Regions from separate parts of the Pseudomonas sp. N-1-13 genome, predicted to be linked through region 2. Evidence: predicted binding sites of a transcription regulator. Region 2 holds the regulator's gene; the other holds the start of a gene.
What was found. Region 2 encodes sigma-54, which starts transcription at its own class of promoters, with help from an activator protein. Its sites were predicted from a motif close to ANTGGCATNNANNTTGCTNT; they were not measured.
Positions count from the first base shown of each region.

Region 1: the regulator sigma-54 is predicted to act here: its motif matches at 6,301-6,320, upstream of glnK (P-II family nitrogen regulator).

Region 1 covers NZ_JBYNRI010000001.1:130,715-138,575, forward strand. The annotation lists gene AC3I65_RS00575 (methyl-accepting chemotaxis protein) at 1-977, shown strand, start outside; gene AC3I65_RS00580 (aldose 1-epimerase family protein) at 1,493-2,707, shown strand; gene AC3I65_RS00585 (YifB family Mg chelatase-like AAA ATPase) at 2,714-4,207, opposite strand; gene AC3I65_RS00590 (sensor histidine kinase) at 4,484-5,761, shown strand; gene AC3I65_RS00595 (accessory factor UbiK family protein) at 5,848-6,108, opposite strand; gene glnK (P-II family nitrogen regulator) at 6,521-6,859, shown strand; gene AC3I65_RS00605 (ammonium transporter) at 6,893-7,861, shown strand, end outside.
Region 2 covers NZ_JBYNRI010000001.1:4,915,182-4,923,042, reverse strand. The annotation lists gene pmbA (metalloprotease PmbA) at 1-24, shown strand, start outside; gene AC3I65_RS22110 (HPr family phosphocarrier protein) at 239-511, opposite strand; gene rapZ (RNase adapter RapZ) at 527-1,384, opposite strand; gene ptsN (PTS IIA-like nitrogen regulatory protein PtsN) at 1,387-1,851, opposite strand; gene hpf (ribosome hibernation-promoting factor, HPF/YfiA family) at 1,864-2,172, opposite strand; gene AC3I65_RS22090 (RNA polymerase factor sigma-54) at 2,249-3,742, opposite strand; gene lptB (LPS export ABC transporter ATP-binding protein) at 3,906-4,631, opposite strand; gene lptA (lipopolysaccharide transport periplasmic protein LptA) at 4,631-5,179, opposite strand; gene lptC (LPS export ABC transporter periplasmic protein LptC) at 5,166-5,738, opposite strand; gene AC3I65_RS22070 (KdsC family phosphatase) at 5,746-6,270, opposite strand; gene AC3I65_RS22065 (KpsF/GutQ family sugar-phosphate isomerase) at 6,271-7,245, opposite strand; gene AC3I65_RS22060 (ATP-binding cassette domain-containing protein) at 7,521-7,861, shown strand, end outside.

The sequences.
Region 1 (7,861 bases), 4.8 Mb from region 2:
CCCCGCTGGGCGATCTGGTGCGCCAGGCCGAGGCGCTGGGCGCCGGCGACCTGAGCGTGCGTCTGAATGTGTCGAGCCACGACGAAATCGGTCAGTTGGCCCGTGCCTTCAACCAGATGAGCCAGGCCCTGTCGACCATGGTCGAACATATCCGCAAGGCCTCGCAAGAGGTCAACAGCCGCGCCCAGGCCCTGTCCGGGTTGTCCAGCGGGGCCTATGAGGGCATGGAGCAGCAGTCCGGCGAAATCACCAGCATGGCTGGCGCAGTGGAAGAGTTCAGCGCGACCTCGTTGAACATCGCCGATAACATGGGCAATACCGAACGCCTGGCCCAGGATAACGCCCAGCAAACCCGCATCGGTCGTACGTCGATGGATGAAGCATCCTCGTCGCTGGAGCAAATTGCTGGCGCACTGAACAGCACTGCCACGGTCATCAACACCTTGGGCCAGCGCTCCCAGGAAATCGGCGGCATCGTCGGGGTGATCACCTCGATCGCCGAGCAGACCAACCTGCTGGCGCTCAACGCGGCCATCGAAGCCGCCCGTGCGGGTGAGCAGGGTCGGGGCTTTGCCGTAGTGGCTGACGAAGTTCGTAGCCTGGCGTCCCGTACCCGTCAGGCCACTGACGAAATTTCCGGCATGATCAATAGCATCCAGCAGGAAACCGGTAACGCCATCAGTACGATGGAGAAAGGCAACTTGTTGATGCAAGAAGGCTTGTCGCGCAATGCCAATGTGGCCTCGGCCCTGGCGCGCATCGACGAGCAAAGCCGCTCGGCAGGCCAGCAATTCGCGGCGATCACCACCGCCACTCAGGAGCAAAGCAGCACCGCGACCCTGCTCAGCAGCAACCTGCAAAGCATCGCCATGGCCAACAGCGAACAGCGCGAAGTGGTCTCGAACCTGGCGATCACCGCCAAGGAACTGGAAAAACTGGCGCAGGACCTGCGCAAAGAGGTTGACCGGTTCCGCTGAGGCGTCCTGCAGACTCATCGCGAGCAAGTTCACCCCAGATCCCTCTGGGAGCGAGCTTGCTCGCGACAACAGTGGCATAGCCAACATCCCCGCCACTGACCCACCGCTATCGCGAGCAGGCTCGCTCCCACAGGGGCTTGGCGGCGAACGAAGGTTTTGCGGCCATCCCCCGATCAGTGTGGGAGCGAGCTTGCTCGCGAAGGCGTCGGCATAGCCAACATCCCCGCCACTGACCCACCGCTATCGCGAGCAGGCTCGCTCCTACAGGGGCTTGGCGGCGAACGAAGATTTTGCGGCCATCCCTGACCAGTGTGGGAGCGAGCCTGCTCGCGAAGGCGTCGGCATAGCCGACATCCCCGCCACTGACCCACCGCTATCGCGAGCAGGCTCGCTCCCACAGAGGCTTGGCGGCGAACGGGCGTTTGCGGCTTTCAAGGTTATCGCTGTTTTTAAGCTTGCTGAAACGTTTCTTCAAGTCTATAAAAACCGCACAACTCCAAGAAAAGGCTGCCCTTATGACTCCGCTCAAACTTGTCATTGCCCTCAGCGCCCTGGGCGCTACGTCCCACGCCATGGCCTGGGATTACGTCCTGCTCGACACCGATAAAGCCGCTCAGCCCTGGAAAATCACCAGCCAGCAGCTAGGCGTGAAAACCGACAAGCCCTTTTCCGTGACAATGCGCACCCTGCATGGCGGTCGGCAGGAAGGCGTCAGCATCGTCGATATCGACAACGGCACGATGAAGCTCTCGGTCGTCCCAACACGGGGCATGAACGTGCTGCAGGCCTCGGTCGGTGAAGTGCGTATGGGCTGGGATTCGCCGGTCAAGGAAGTGGTCAATCCATCGTTTATTGAGCTCAACGGCCGCGGTGGACTGGGCTGGCTCGAAGGCTTCAACGAGCTGGTGACCCGCTGTGGCTACGAATGGGTCGGCCATCCCGGCATGGACAACGGCGAGCTGCTGACGCTGCATGGCCGCGCCGCCAACATCCCGGCCAACAAAGTGACGCTGCACATCGATGAAAAACCGCCCTATGCGATTACTCTGCGGGGCGAGCTGAAGGAACAAGCCTTCAAGAAAGTCGATTTCTCGGTACAAACCGAACTGCTGACCGAGCCCGGCAGCGTGAGCTTCGCACTCAAGGACACGCTGACCAACAACGGCGACTATCCGAAGGAATACCAAGCGCTTTACCACAGCAATTTCAGTACACCGTTCCTGGAGCAGGGGGCTCGCTTCGCGGCGCCGGTCAAGCAGGTCTCGCCGTTCAACGACAAGGCCAAGGGCGATCTGGCGGATTGGCAAACCTACCGAGGGCCAACCAAGGACTACGACGAAACCGTCTACAACGTCGTGCCTTATGCCGATGCCAAGGGCGACACCCTCACCGTGCTGCACAACAAGGCCGGTAGCCTCGGTGTATCGGTGGGCTTCAACACCGGCACGCTCCCCGTGTTCTCCCTGTGGAAAAACACCGATACCCAAGGTCAGGGTTACGTGACCGGGCTGGAGCCGGGCACCAGTTTTTCCTATAACCGCCGGTATCAACGGCCACTGGGCCTGGTGCCCACCATCGCGCCAAAAGAGCACAAGCAGTTCCAGATCCACTACAGCCTGTTGGCTGATAAAGGTGCCGTGGATAAAGCCCTCAAACGTATCGATGAAATCCAGGGCGCCCAGGAAACCGAAGTACGAAATACGCCGCTGGTGGACCTGAGCAAGCCATGATGCCCATCAGGGCGTGGCGGGCCGGTACTGCAATGCTTCGGCCAAGTGCTCCCGACTGATTCGATCCGCTTGCTCGAGGTCCGCCAGCGTACGGGCGACCTTGAGCAGGCGGTGGGCGGCTCGCAGCGACAGGGTCAGTCGTTCGCAGGCGGTTTCCAGCCAGGTTTCATCGGTTGTGGATAACTTGCAATGCCGACGCAAACCCGGCAGATCCAGGAACGCGTTGGCACAGCCCTGGCGCTTTTGCTGGCGTTCGCGGGCCTCGGCCACTTGCTCGGCTACGGTAGCCGTATCCGCACCGGATTCGCTTTTGGGGCTCAACGCCGTGGCTTCCCGGGCGACGGTCAGGTGCAGGTCGATGCGGTCCAGTAAGGGGCCGGAGAGTTTATTGCGGTAGCGCTGCACCATGTCCGGCGTACACGAGCATCGGCCACTGGTCTCGCCAAGGTATCCACAGGGGCAGGGATTCATCGCCGCCACCAACTGAAAACGCGCCGGAAAGCGCACCCGGTCACGAGCGCGCGAAACCACGATGTGGCCCGATTCCAGCGGCTCCCTCAAGACCTCAAGAACCTTGCGGTCGAACTCCGGCAGTTCATCGAGAAACAGCACGCCATGGTGGGCGAGGGTGATCTCTCCCGGTTGCGGCTTTGAGCCGCCACCCACCAGCGCCGGGCCGGACGCCGAGTGATGCGGTTGACGAAACGGGCGCTGCGGCCAATGGCTCAACGGTACGCAACTGGCGACCGACTGAATCGCGGCGACCTCCAGGGCTTCACTTTCAGCCAGTGGCGGCAACAACCCCGGTAAACGACTCGCCAGCAATGTCTTGCCGGTGCCTGGTGGTCCGCTGAACAACAGGTTATGAGCTCCCGCAGCGGCGATCAGCAATGCGCGCTTGGCCCCGACCTGGCCTTGTACTTCATTCAAGTCAGGATAGGGCTTGCTCGCCGAGAGCAGCCCGTTGGAAACATAAGGCACCACCGGGGTATGGCCATTGAAGTGGGCTACCGCTTCGAGCAAATGGTCCACCGCGATCACCTTCAGCCCCGATGCCAGACAGGCTTCCTCGGCATTCGCTCGCGGCACCAGCAGCGTACGCCCGGCCTTGCGCGCCGCCAGCGCCGCGGGCAACACACCGCGCACCGGGCGCACCGCGCCGGACAACGCCAACTCCCCGAGACATTCCACATCGTCCAGCATCAGGGTTGGCACCTGTACGCTGGCCGCCAGGATCCCCAGGGCAATCGCCAGGTCGAACCGCCCGCCGTCCTTGGGCAGATCCGCCGGCGCCAGGTTCAGCGTGATGCGCCGCGCCGGGAAATTCAGGCCCGAATTGATGATCGCGCTGCGTACCCTGTCCTTGCTTTCCTTCACCGCCGCTTCAGGCAAGCCGACCATCGTCAGTGATGGCAAGCCATTGGCCAGATGGACTTCAACGGTAACGGCAGGAGCCTCCACCCCCACCTGGGCGCGGCTATGGACAATGGCGAGCGACATGCAATCGTTCCTTGAGTGAATAAGGGGCCGCGTCCTGCGGCTCTTGAAGGTTAGTCGTGGGATAGGCTTTCGGTGGGGCAATCGAAGGCGAAAATTTTGCCAGGATGTTGCGGTTACTAATGGCCGATCACCCCCGCGAACACGATGGCGATAGGGCGCGCGTTCGTTCAGCAGGGCTCTGCGGTCGTTTCACGGAGCCTTCGAAATGACCGCCCCAGCCCCTGCTAGACTCCGATTTGTCCAATCGGCATCTACGGCACAGGGAGTGAGTGGCCCATGAACGATCTGCTGGCTCTGTTAACCGACAAGCGCTTTATACCCCATGGGCATTGCTATATGTGGCGGCCGGATTTGCTGTGGACCAATGTCATTGCCGATGGCTTGATCACCCTGTCCTACATCTCCATCCCCTTCACCCTTCTGTACTTTATCCACAAGCGCAAAGACGTGCCTTTTGACTGGATGCTGACGGCTTTTGGTGTGTTCATCCTGGCCTGCGGGACCAGCCATGTGATGGAAATCCTGACCATCTGGCAGCCCTACTATTGGCTGTCGGCGCTGGTTAAGGTAATCACTGCTATCGCCTCGGTGATTACTGCCATCCTGCTGGTTCGGCTAGTGCCTGCGGCCCTTAAGATCCCCAGCCCGCAGCAACTGGCCAGGGTCAATGACGAGTTGCGTGAGGCGCAGGCCGAACTGGTCACTACCGCGCGCCGGGCCGGTATGGCGGAAATCGCCACCAATGTGCTGCACAACGTGGGCAATGTACTCAATAGCGTCAATGTGTCAGCCCGACTCTTGTACGAGAAAGTGCACGCATCCAAGGGGCAGGGGGTGATCAGGGTTGCTGAATTGATGAAGGAGCATTCCGATGATCTCGGCGCCTTTATCAGCAGCGATCCGAAAGGTCGCGCGCTACCCGGCTATCTTGGCAAGTTGGCCGAAGCCCTGGCAGCCGAGCAGCGGAGCATGATCGATGAGTTGGTGCAGCTGACCAAGAGCATCGACCATATCAAGGAAATCGTCGCCACCCAGCAGTCCTATGCCGGTAACTCCAGCGTGCTGGAGCCGGGTTCGCTGCGAGAGCTGATCGAGGATGTGGTGCGCATCTGCGATGTGTCCCTGGCGCGTCATCATGTGACGCTGATCAAGGAGCTCGCCGATATTCCGATGATGTCGCTGGACAAGCACAAGGTGCTGCAAATACTGATCAATCTAATCAACAACGCCAAGCAGGCGCTTGATTCGGTGGCGGATCGACCGTCGCGCATTACCCTGCGTCTGAAGGCCACTGACGACAAGCGTGTGCGGATCGAGGTCGAGGACAACGGCGAGGGTATCTCCAGGGACAATCTCAACCGGGTGTTCGAGCATGGTTTTACGACGCGTGCCGACGGTCACGGCTTTGGCCTGCACAGTTGCATTCTGGCTGCGCACGAGATGGGCGGCGAGCTGACAGTGCAGAGCGCGGGGCCGGGCAAGGGCGCGCTCTTTACCCTGGAGTTGCCGCTTGCGCTGGCCCAAGGTCAATCTCAGCGAGCCGCGAGTGGCTGACCTAGTCGGCTTGAGGTCTCGGCAAAAAAGCGTTGCAGGGGAGCGAGACAAAAAATCGCAGCTTTCAGCAGCTCCTGCTGGGGATTTTATTTGGTAGGAGGATTTATCTTCGCCTCCAACTCCGCCACTTTCGCCTCCAGGCTCTCCAACCGCGCCCGGGTCCGGGCCAGTACGACCATCTGACTGTCGAATTCTTCCCGGCTGACCAGATCCAGCTTGCTGAACCCGCTTTGTAGCAGGGCCTTGAACTGGCTTTCGATTTCGCTTTTGGGCAGGGGTGTGTCGCCGCTCAACAGGCGGGAGGCGTGGCCGCTGAGGGCGTCGAGGAGGTCTTTGGGCGCAAGCATGGCAGGTGTCCTGAAAACGATGAGGGCAGTGTATCACGCAGCGTCTATATTCAATTGGCGAGCAAGGAGTGCACGCTTTTCGCGCACTGGACCGGGCATCGCCGCACTGTTGTTGTGCGTATTGTTCCTGTTCGGGGTGCGGCGCGAGCCGGCACAGTGGGTAAGAGACTGAAATCAGAAGGTTTGGGCACAGATGGCAAGGTTTCTGCTTAGTGGCTGATGACCCATGCACTGATGCAGTCGCTGTGACGAATGCAGTGCAGCCGGCGAGGCGGGGAGCTTCGTCAGAGTGGTTAGCTGGCACCGGTCGGGCAACTTGGGCCGACGATGCGTTACAAAGCCAGGCACTGCGCTTAGACTTGAGTCGGGTTTGTTTTCCTGGGGCAAGTCCACCAATTCGGGAGAAAGTTTCATGAAGCTAGTCACTGCCATCATCAAGCCGTTCAAGTTGGACGACGTGCGCGAGTCGCTGTCCGAAATCGGCGTGCAGGGCATTACCGTTACTGAGGTCAAAGGCTTCGGTCGGCAGAAAGGTCACACCGAGCTGTATCGCGGCGCGGAATACGTGGTTGATTTCCTGCCCAAGGTGAAGATCGATGTCGCCATTGACGACAAGGATCTGGACCGGGTTATCGAGGCGATCACCAAGGCCGCCAATACCGGCAAGATTGGTGACGGCAAGATATTTGTGGTCAATCTGGAACAGGCTATTCGCATCCGTACCGGCGAAACCGATACCGACGCTATCTAAGCCGCCAAACCCAACGCCCCAGGAGAAAACAATATGACTCTGCGTAAATTCGCAGGGCTAGGAGCCCTGTTGTCCTTCGTAACGCCTGGCCTGGCCATGGCAGAAGAAGCGGCAGCCCCAGTCCTGAACTCCGGCGACACTGCCTGGATGCTCACTGCCACAATTCTTGTACTGTTCATGACTATTCCCGGCCTGGCGCTGTTCTACGGCGGTATGGTTCGGTCGAAAAACATTCTTTCCGTGATGATGCAATGCTTTGCCATTACCGGTCTGATCAGCATCCTGTGGGTCATTTATGGCTACAGCATTGCGTTCGACACCACGGGGATGGAGCAGGGCGTCGTCAACTTCAATTCGTTCGTCGGCGGTCTGAACAAGGCATTCCTGGCGGGCCTCACGCCTAGTAGCCTGACTGGCCTGTTCCCTGAAGCGGTGTTCATCACCTTCCAGATGACGTTCGCCATCATCACCCCGGCCCTGATCGTCGGCGCGTTCGCCGAGCGGATGAAGTTCTCCGCCATGCTGATCTTCATGGCCGTGTGGTTCACCCTGGTGTATGCACCGATTGCGCACATGGTCTGGTCCGGCAACGGCGGCCTGATGTGGGACTGGGGTGTGCTGGACTTCGCTGGCGGCACCGTGGTGCACATCAACGCCGGTATTGCTGGCCTGGTGGCGTGCCTGGTACTGGGTAAGCGCAAGGGCTTCCCGACTACCCCGATGGCACCGCATAACCTGGGTTACACCTTGATGGGTGCGGCCATGCTGTGGGTAGGCTGGTTCGGCTTCAACGCCGGTTCCGCCATCGCGGCCAACGGCACCGCCGGTATGGCAATGCTGGTTACCCAGATTGCAACCGCTGCTGCGGCGTTGGGCTGGATGTTCGCCGAGTGGATCACCCACGGTAAGCCAAGCGCACTGGGCATTGCCTCGGGTGTGGTGGCGGGTCTGGTGGCGATTACTCCGGCTGCCGGCACCGTGGGCCCGATGGGCGCCCTGGTC
Region 2 (7,861 bases):
CGAATGACGGTAGCGGGTAGCTGACCTTCAGCGCAGTAAAAAAGGCGCGTCATCCAAGTGGATGACGCGCCTTTTTATATTTAGAGGAACCTTGTGGCGAGGGGATTTATCCCCGTTGGGGTGCGAAGCGCCCCCATTCAAACTGCCTGACTCATCGCCGTGTCAGGTTTTGGGGCTGCTTCGCACCCCAGCGGGGATAAATCCCCTCGCCACAATGAATCTGCTTCAGAGCTTGAGGCTATTCGCCTTCATCGAAGTAGTTGTTGATCAGCCCCACCAACGCATCCAGCGCCTCCTGCTCCTGTTCACCTTCGGTTCGCAGATGGATTTTGGTGCCTTGGCCGGCTGCCAGCATCATCATGGCCATGATGCTTTTGCCATTGATCATTTTCTCGGGGTCACGGCCCACTAGGATCTCGCAAGGAAACTGACCTGCCACACCGACGAACTTGGCTGACGCGCGGGCATGCAAGCCCAGCTTGTTGATGATTTCAATTTCCAGAGCGGGCATCGCGATGTGAATCCTTTAGCTGAGGTCGCGGTGGCGAACCTGGACGTTCTTCAGGGACTGTTGCAGGAGCTGACCCAATCGTTCGGTCAGGTAGACGGAGCGGTGATGGCCCCCGGTACAGCCAATGGCAATCGTGACGTAGGCGCGGTTGCTCGCGGCAAAGCGCGGCAGCCATTTGAGCAGGTAGCTGGAGATGTCCTGGTACATTTCCTCGACATCCGGCTGGGCGGCCAGGTAGTCGATCACCGGCTGGTCGAGCCCCGATTGTTCGCGCAGCTCCGGTTTCCAATAAGGATTGGGCAGGCAGCGCACATCGAACACCAGGTCGGCGTCTACCGGCATTCCGCGCTTGAAGCCGAACGACTCCACCAGAAATGCCGTGCCTGGCTCCGGCTGGTTCAGCAGGCGCAGCTTGATGGTGTCGCGCAGTTGATACAGGTTCAGGTGGGTCGTATTGACCTTCAGGTCCGCCAGGTCGGCGATCGGCCCCAGCAGCTGACTCTCGTCATGAATGGCTTCGGCCAGGGAGCGGCTTGCGTTGCTCAGGGGGTGACGCCGACGGGTTTCGGAGAAACGCTTGAGCAGCGTCTCCTCATCGGCATCCAGATACAGCACATCGCACTGGATGTGCCGATTGCGCACTTCCGCGAGCAGCTCCGGGAACCGCGACAGGTGGCTCGGCAGATTGCGTGCATCGATGGAGACCGCCACCAGCGGTTGCGCCAGTTCGGTGTGGATCAGGGCGCGCTCGGCCAGTTCCGGCAGCAGGCCGGCCGGCAGGTTGTCGATGCAGTAGTAGCCGCTGTCCTCAAGCACGTTAAGCGCCGTGCTTTTACCGGAGCCGGAGCGTCCGCTGACAATGATCATGCGCATGTTTAATGACCGTTCTGCTCGTCCAGGACAACCTGATACAAGGCTTCGTTGCTCGGCGCGCTGCGCAATTTCTCGCGCACTTCCTTGCGGTCCAGCATGCTGGCGATCTGGCGCAGCAGCTCAAGGTGCGCATCGGTCGCCGCTTCCGGTACCAGCAGTACAAACAGCAGGTCGACCGGTGCGCCGTCGATGGCGTCGAAATCTATGGGTGCTTCAAGGTGCAGCAACGCACTGATCGGCGCTGTACAGGCCTTGAGGCGGCAATGGGGAATGGCGATACCGTTGCCAAAGCCGGTGGAGCCCAGTTTTTCACGGGCAAACAGGGCCTCGAAGACATCCTGCATTTCCAGATCCGGTACCTCTCGGTGGATCAGGTTGGCAATTTGTTCGAGGGCTTTCTTTTTACTGCCACCCGGCACGTTCACCTGGGAACGGCCGGGGGTCAGGATGGATTCTAGTCGGATCATGGATTAGGGGGGTTAACGACCGGTCGCGCCCTGGAGGAGGCTCTGGGTCTTTTCCTTATGCTTTTTGAGTTGGCGATCCAGCTTGTCGGTCAGCAGGTCAATCGCGGCATACATGTCTTCATGCGCAGCATTGGCAACCACCTCTCCGCCGGGGATATGCAACGTGGCTTCGATTTTCTGCAGCAGCTTCTCGACGTTCATCGTGACTTGCACGTTGGTGATCTTGTCGAAATGCCTCTCCAATCGTTCGAGTTTTTCGCCGATGTATTCGCGAAGAGGTTCGGTCACTTCCAGTTGGTGTCCACTGATGTTGACTTGCATACAGCTTCTCCTTCGTTGCCAGTGCATAAAGCGGCAGGCAGAAATGCCTGCCACTGGAACGCTGTGGCGTGGCCTGTTACATCAACCGCTTGCGTTCGCTCGAAGGTGCGATCCCGAGGGATTCACGGTATTTGGCGACGGTACGGCGGGCCACCTGAATGCCTTGTGCCTCCAGTAAACCAGCGATCTTGCTGTCACTCAACGGCTTTTTCTGATTTTCCGCGGCCACCAGTTTTTTGATGATCGCGCGGATGGCTGTGGACGAGCATTCACCGCCTTCGGAGGTGCTGACGTGGCTGGAGAAAAAGTATTTCAGTTCATAAATGCCCCGGGGGGTATGCATGAATTTCTGGGTGGTCACCCGCGAAATCGTCGACTCGTGCATGCCCACTGCCTCGGCAATGTCGTGCAGGACCAACGGCTTCATGGCTTCGTCGCCGTACTCCAGGAAGCCGCGCTGATGCTCGACGATCTGGGTGGCTACTTTCATCAGGGTTTCGTTGCGGCTTTGCAGGCTCTTGATGAACCAGCGCGCTTCCTGCAACTGGTTGCGCATGAAGGTGTTGTCGGCGCTGGTGTCCGCGCGCTTTACGAAGCCGGCGTACTGGGCGTTGACCCGCAGCTTGGGCACCGATTCCTGGTTCAGTTCCACCAGCCAGCGGTCGTTGTGCTTGCGCACGATCACGTCGGGAACCACGTATTCGGGTTCAGTGGACTCGATCTGCGAGCCTGGGCGCGGGTTGAGGCTCTGGACCAGTTCGATCACCTGGCGCAGTTCATCTTCCTTGAGCTTCATGCGACGCATCAACTGGCTGTAGTCGCGACCGCCCAGCAAGTCGATGTAGTCGGTGACCAGTCGCTTGGCTTCGGCCAGCCAAGGCGTCTTGGCGGGTAACTGACGCAGTTGCAGCAGCAGACACTCGCCCAGGTTGCGAGCACCGATGCCGGCGGGTTCGAACTGCTGGATGCGGTGCAGGACGGCTTCGATTTCGTCCAGCTCAATGTCCAGCTCGGGGTCAAAGGCCTCGAGGATTTCTTCAAGCGTCTCGTCCAGGTAGCCCTGATTGTTGATGCAGTCGATCAGGGTCACGGCAATCAGACGATCGGTATCGGACATCGGCGCCAGGTTCAGTTGCCACAGCAAGTGGCTCTGCAGGCTTTCGCCGGTGGAGGTGCGGGTAGTGAAGTCCCACTCGTCGTCATCGCTGCTGGGCAGGCTGCTGGCGCTGGTCTGGTAGACGTCTTCCCAGGCAGTATCCACGGGCAGATCGTTGGGGATGCGTTCATTCCATTCGCCATCCTCAAGGTTATCCACCGTCGGGGCGGTTTCCTGATAGGACGGTTCCGGGATTTCGGTGTTGGTCTTTTGCTCGACGTTATCGGCCAGCGGATCGGTGTTGTCGAAGTCGTCGCCTTCTTCCTGGCGTTCGAGCATCGGATTGGACTCCAGGGCCTCCTGGATTTCCTGTTGCAGGTCCAGGGTCGACAATTGGAGCAGGCGGATGGCCTGTTGCAGCTGCGGTGTCATCGTCAGCTGCTGGCCCATTCTCAAGACTAGCGATGGTTTCATGGCTGGGGCTTAACACCTTATTCGCCGGCGCACATGCGCCATCCACTACAGGGCGCCGAAGCGCCAAACTTAAGCAAATTATATGCCTGAAACTGAAGTGTTTGCCTAGGGCGTCACGTAATAAAATTAGCGACGCCGAGGTGATTGACCAGACACTTTTCGCTTACAGGCGGAACTCATGGCCCAAATACACTTCCTTGACCAGTTCATTGGCCAGGATGGTCGCGGAGTCGCCTTCGGCAATCAACTGGCCATCATTGACGATATAGGCGGTTTCACAGATATCCAGCGTCTCGCGAACGTTGTGGTCGGTGATCAATACGCCGATGCCCTTGGCCTTGAGATGGTGGATGATCTGCTTGATGTCGCCGACCGAAATCGGGTCCACGCCAGCGAATGGTTCGTCCAGCAGGATGAATTTCGGTGCGGTGGCCAGGGCGCGAGCGATTTCCACGCGGCGCCGTTCGCCACCGGACAGGCTCATGCCCAGGTTGTCGCGGATGTGGCTGATGTGGAATTCCTGCAGCAGGCTTTCCAGTTCCTGGCGGCGACCGGCCTTGTCGAGTTCCTTGCGGGTCTCGAGGATCGCCATGATGTTGTCGGCAACCGACAGTTTACGGAAGATCGACGCTTCTTGCGGCAGATAGCCGATACCGGCCTTCGCCCGGCCATGCATCGGCTGGTGGCTGACGTCCAGGTCGTCGATCAGGACGCGGCCCTGATCGGCCTGAACCAGGCCGACGATCATGTAGAAACAAGTGGTCTTGCCCGCGCCGTTGGGGCCGAGCAGGCCGACGATCTGGCCGCTGTCGATGGACAGGCTGACATCACGCACGACTTGGCGGCTCTTGTAGCTCTTGGCCAGGTGCTGAGCTTTCAGAGTTGCCATTACTGGGCCTTCTGCTCGTCGGTTTTCTTTTTCGGCTGGATGACCATGTCGATCCGTGGACGCTGCTCGGTGACCTTGCTGCCAGTGGCGCGACCGGCGCTGGCCAGCTTCTTGACCGTGTCGTAGACGATTTTCTCGCCCTGGGTGATGTTGTTGTCCTTGTCGACGACCTTGGCGCGATCGATCAGCACCACGCGGTCTTTGGCGGCGTGGTACTGAATGGTTACCCCGTAGCCTTGAACCGGCTTGGTGTCGCCCGCGGTTTGCATCTGCTCGAAGTAGGCCAGATTGCCCACCGAGGTGACGACGTCGATGTCGCCGGACTGGGTGCGGGTGATGGTCACGGTGTTGCCGGTGACCTTCATCGAACCCTGGGTGATGATCACGTCACCTTTATAGGTGGCTACACCGTTCTTGTCGTCCAGTTGGGCGTCGTCGGCCTGGATGCGGATAGGCTGGTCGCGGTCGGTGGGGAGGGCCCAGGCGCTCGCGCTTCCCAGTGCTGCGCCCAGACTGAGCAAAATAGGGAGGGTTTTAGCGAGCTTCATACTGTCCTCTTACGTTCGATAGCAGGTGTATCCTGCTTTCCTTCAAATACGCTTTCATTCCCGTGCCGGTCGACACACCACCGGCGCCGTCGATTCTAACGGGTTGCTCGGTCTGCGCATATTCTCGCTGCGGGAAGACTGTCATACGACTGCTGGTAATGATGGTCGTACGGTTCTTCTCATCGGTCCGGGCGATGCGTACCGAATCAATCAGTTCCACTTCGGTGCCGTCGGGATTGACCTCGGCGCGTTCGCTCTGCACGTGCCACGGAAACTCGGTGCCCCTGAACATGTTCAGGTCTGGCTTGGTGACCAGTGTGATTTCGCTGGCCTTGACGTGGTCGACTTTGTCGGACGTCATTTCATACTGCACTTTGCCATCGGGCAGGTATTGCAGGGTATGCGTGTTGGTCGCATACCAGTCGATATCATTTTCCTGGACCTTGACCGCAGGGCGGTCGAGGAAGCGTTCCGGGCTGATGTTCCAATAGCCGACCGCCGCGAAAATCGCTGCGATGCAGCCGAACACCACGATGGTGCGAATTTTCTTGCTTAGCATAAATGGCTCACAGATACGCGGCGTTGGCCGCCTCGAGGCGGCCTTGGGCGCGCAGGATCAGTTCACAGAATTCACGAGCGGCCCCTTCGCCGCCTCGCGCCGTGGTGATGCCGTGGGCGTGCTCGCGCACGAAGCCGGCCGCGTTTGCCACCGCCATGCCCAGGCCGACCCGACGAATCACCGGCAGGTCCGGCAGGTCGTCACCGAGGTAGGCGACCTGTTCATAGCTTAGGTTGAGTTGCCCCAGAAGCTCGTCCAGCACCACCAGTTTATCTTCTCGTCCCTGATACAGGTGGGGGATGCCGAGATTCTTCGCGCGCCGCTCGACCACTGGCGTCTTGCGGCCACTGATGATGGCGGTCTGCACGCCGGCGGCCATCAGCATCTTGATGCCCTGGCCGTCGAGGGTGTTGAAGGTCTTGAATTCGCTGCCGTCTTCGAGGAAATAAAGGCGGCCGTCGGTCAGGACGCCGTCCACGTCGAACACGGCCAGTTTGATCGCTTTGCCACGTTGCAGCAGGTCTGTGTTCATTTACATGACTCCCGCACGCAGCAAGTCGTGCATGTTCAGGGCGCCCACTGGGCGGTCTTCGTCGTCGACCACCACCAGGGCGCTGATCTTATGGTCTTCCATGATTTTCAAGGCCTCGGCGGCGAGCATCTCGGCGCGGGCAGTCTTGCCGTGGGGGGTCATGACCTGCTCGATGGTCGTACTGTGAATGTCGATCGGGTGGTCCAGGGTGCGACGCAGGTCGCCGTCGGTGAAGATCCCGGCGAGTTTGCCGTCAGTTTCGAGAATGACCGTCATGCCCAGACCCTTGCGGGTCATTTCCATGAGTGCATCCTTGAGCAGCGTGCCGCGTGGCACCTGTGGCAGCTCCTGACCTGCGTGCATCACGTTTTCCACTTTCAACAGCAGGCGACGGCCCAGGGCGCCGCCGGGGTGGGAGAACGCGAAGTCTTCAGCGGTAAACCCCCTGGCTTCCAGCAACGCCACGGCCAGGGCATCACCCATGACCAGGGTGGCGGTGGTGGAAGAGGTCGGCGCCAGGTTCAACGGGCAGGCTTCGTGCTCGACATGAACATTGAGATTGACCTCGGCGGCTTTGGCCAAGGGCGAATCCGGATTGCCAGTGACACTGATCAGTTGGATCCCCAGGCGCTTGATCAACGGCAGCAGGGTGATGATCTCATTGGTGGAGCCAGAGTTGGACAGGGCCAGGATGATGTCTTCCCGAGTGATCATGCCCATGTCACCGTGGCTGGCTTCGGCCGGATGGACAAAAAATGCCGGAGTGCCGGTGCTGGCCAGGGTGGCGGCGATCTTGTTGCCGATGTGTCCCGACTTGCCCATGCCGACCACGACCACCCGACCCTTGCTGGCCAGAATCATCTCGCAGGCACGTACGAAATCAGCGTCGATATGGGGCAGCAAGCCTTGTACGGCTTCGAGCTCGAGGCGGATGGTACGTTGTGCCGATTGAATCAGGTCGCTGGTTTGGTTCATGTCAGAGATCGTATGGCTCGATGAAAAGGCGGCGATTATAGCGGCAATGAACAATTCCCTCACGTTAGTTCGTCATGCTTTGTTCGAGCGATTCACATGACTTGATACAAAGTCTCTTCTTTTAGCTGTATCCGGACTGAACGGGCGCGGGCTTGGGCCTTGGGCGCTTGGGTGTTGCAGTGATATAGTTCGCCGCCGGTTCGGGTGCCCGGCAGTCCGGCGTTTGTCGGTTGGCCAGGGCATTCGGATGTGAGGCTGCATCGCAAGGAGTTTAGATGAGTGCCGACAACGCCTACGCGGTCGAGCTGAAGGGATTGTCCTTCAAGCGAGGGGCGCGCAGCATTTTCAATGACATCGATATCCGCATTCCCCGTGGCAAGGTCACCGGCATCATGGGGCCTTCCGGGTGCGGCAAGACCACGCTGTTGCGGCTGATGGGTGCACAGTTGCGCCCCAGTGCCGGCGAAGTCTGGGTCAATGGGCAGAATCTTCCAAAGCTGTCGCGCAGCGATCTGTTCGATGCGCGCAAGCACATGGGCGTGCTGTTCCAGAGCGGCGCATTGTTCACCGATCTCGACGTGTTCGAGAATGTGGCGTTCCCCTTGCGGGTCCATAC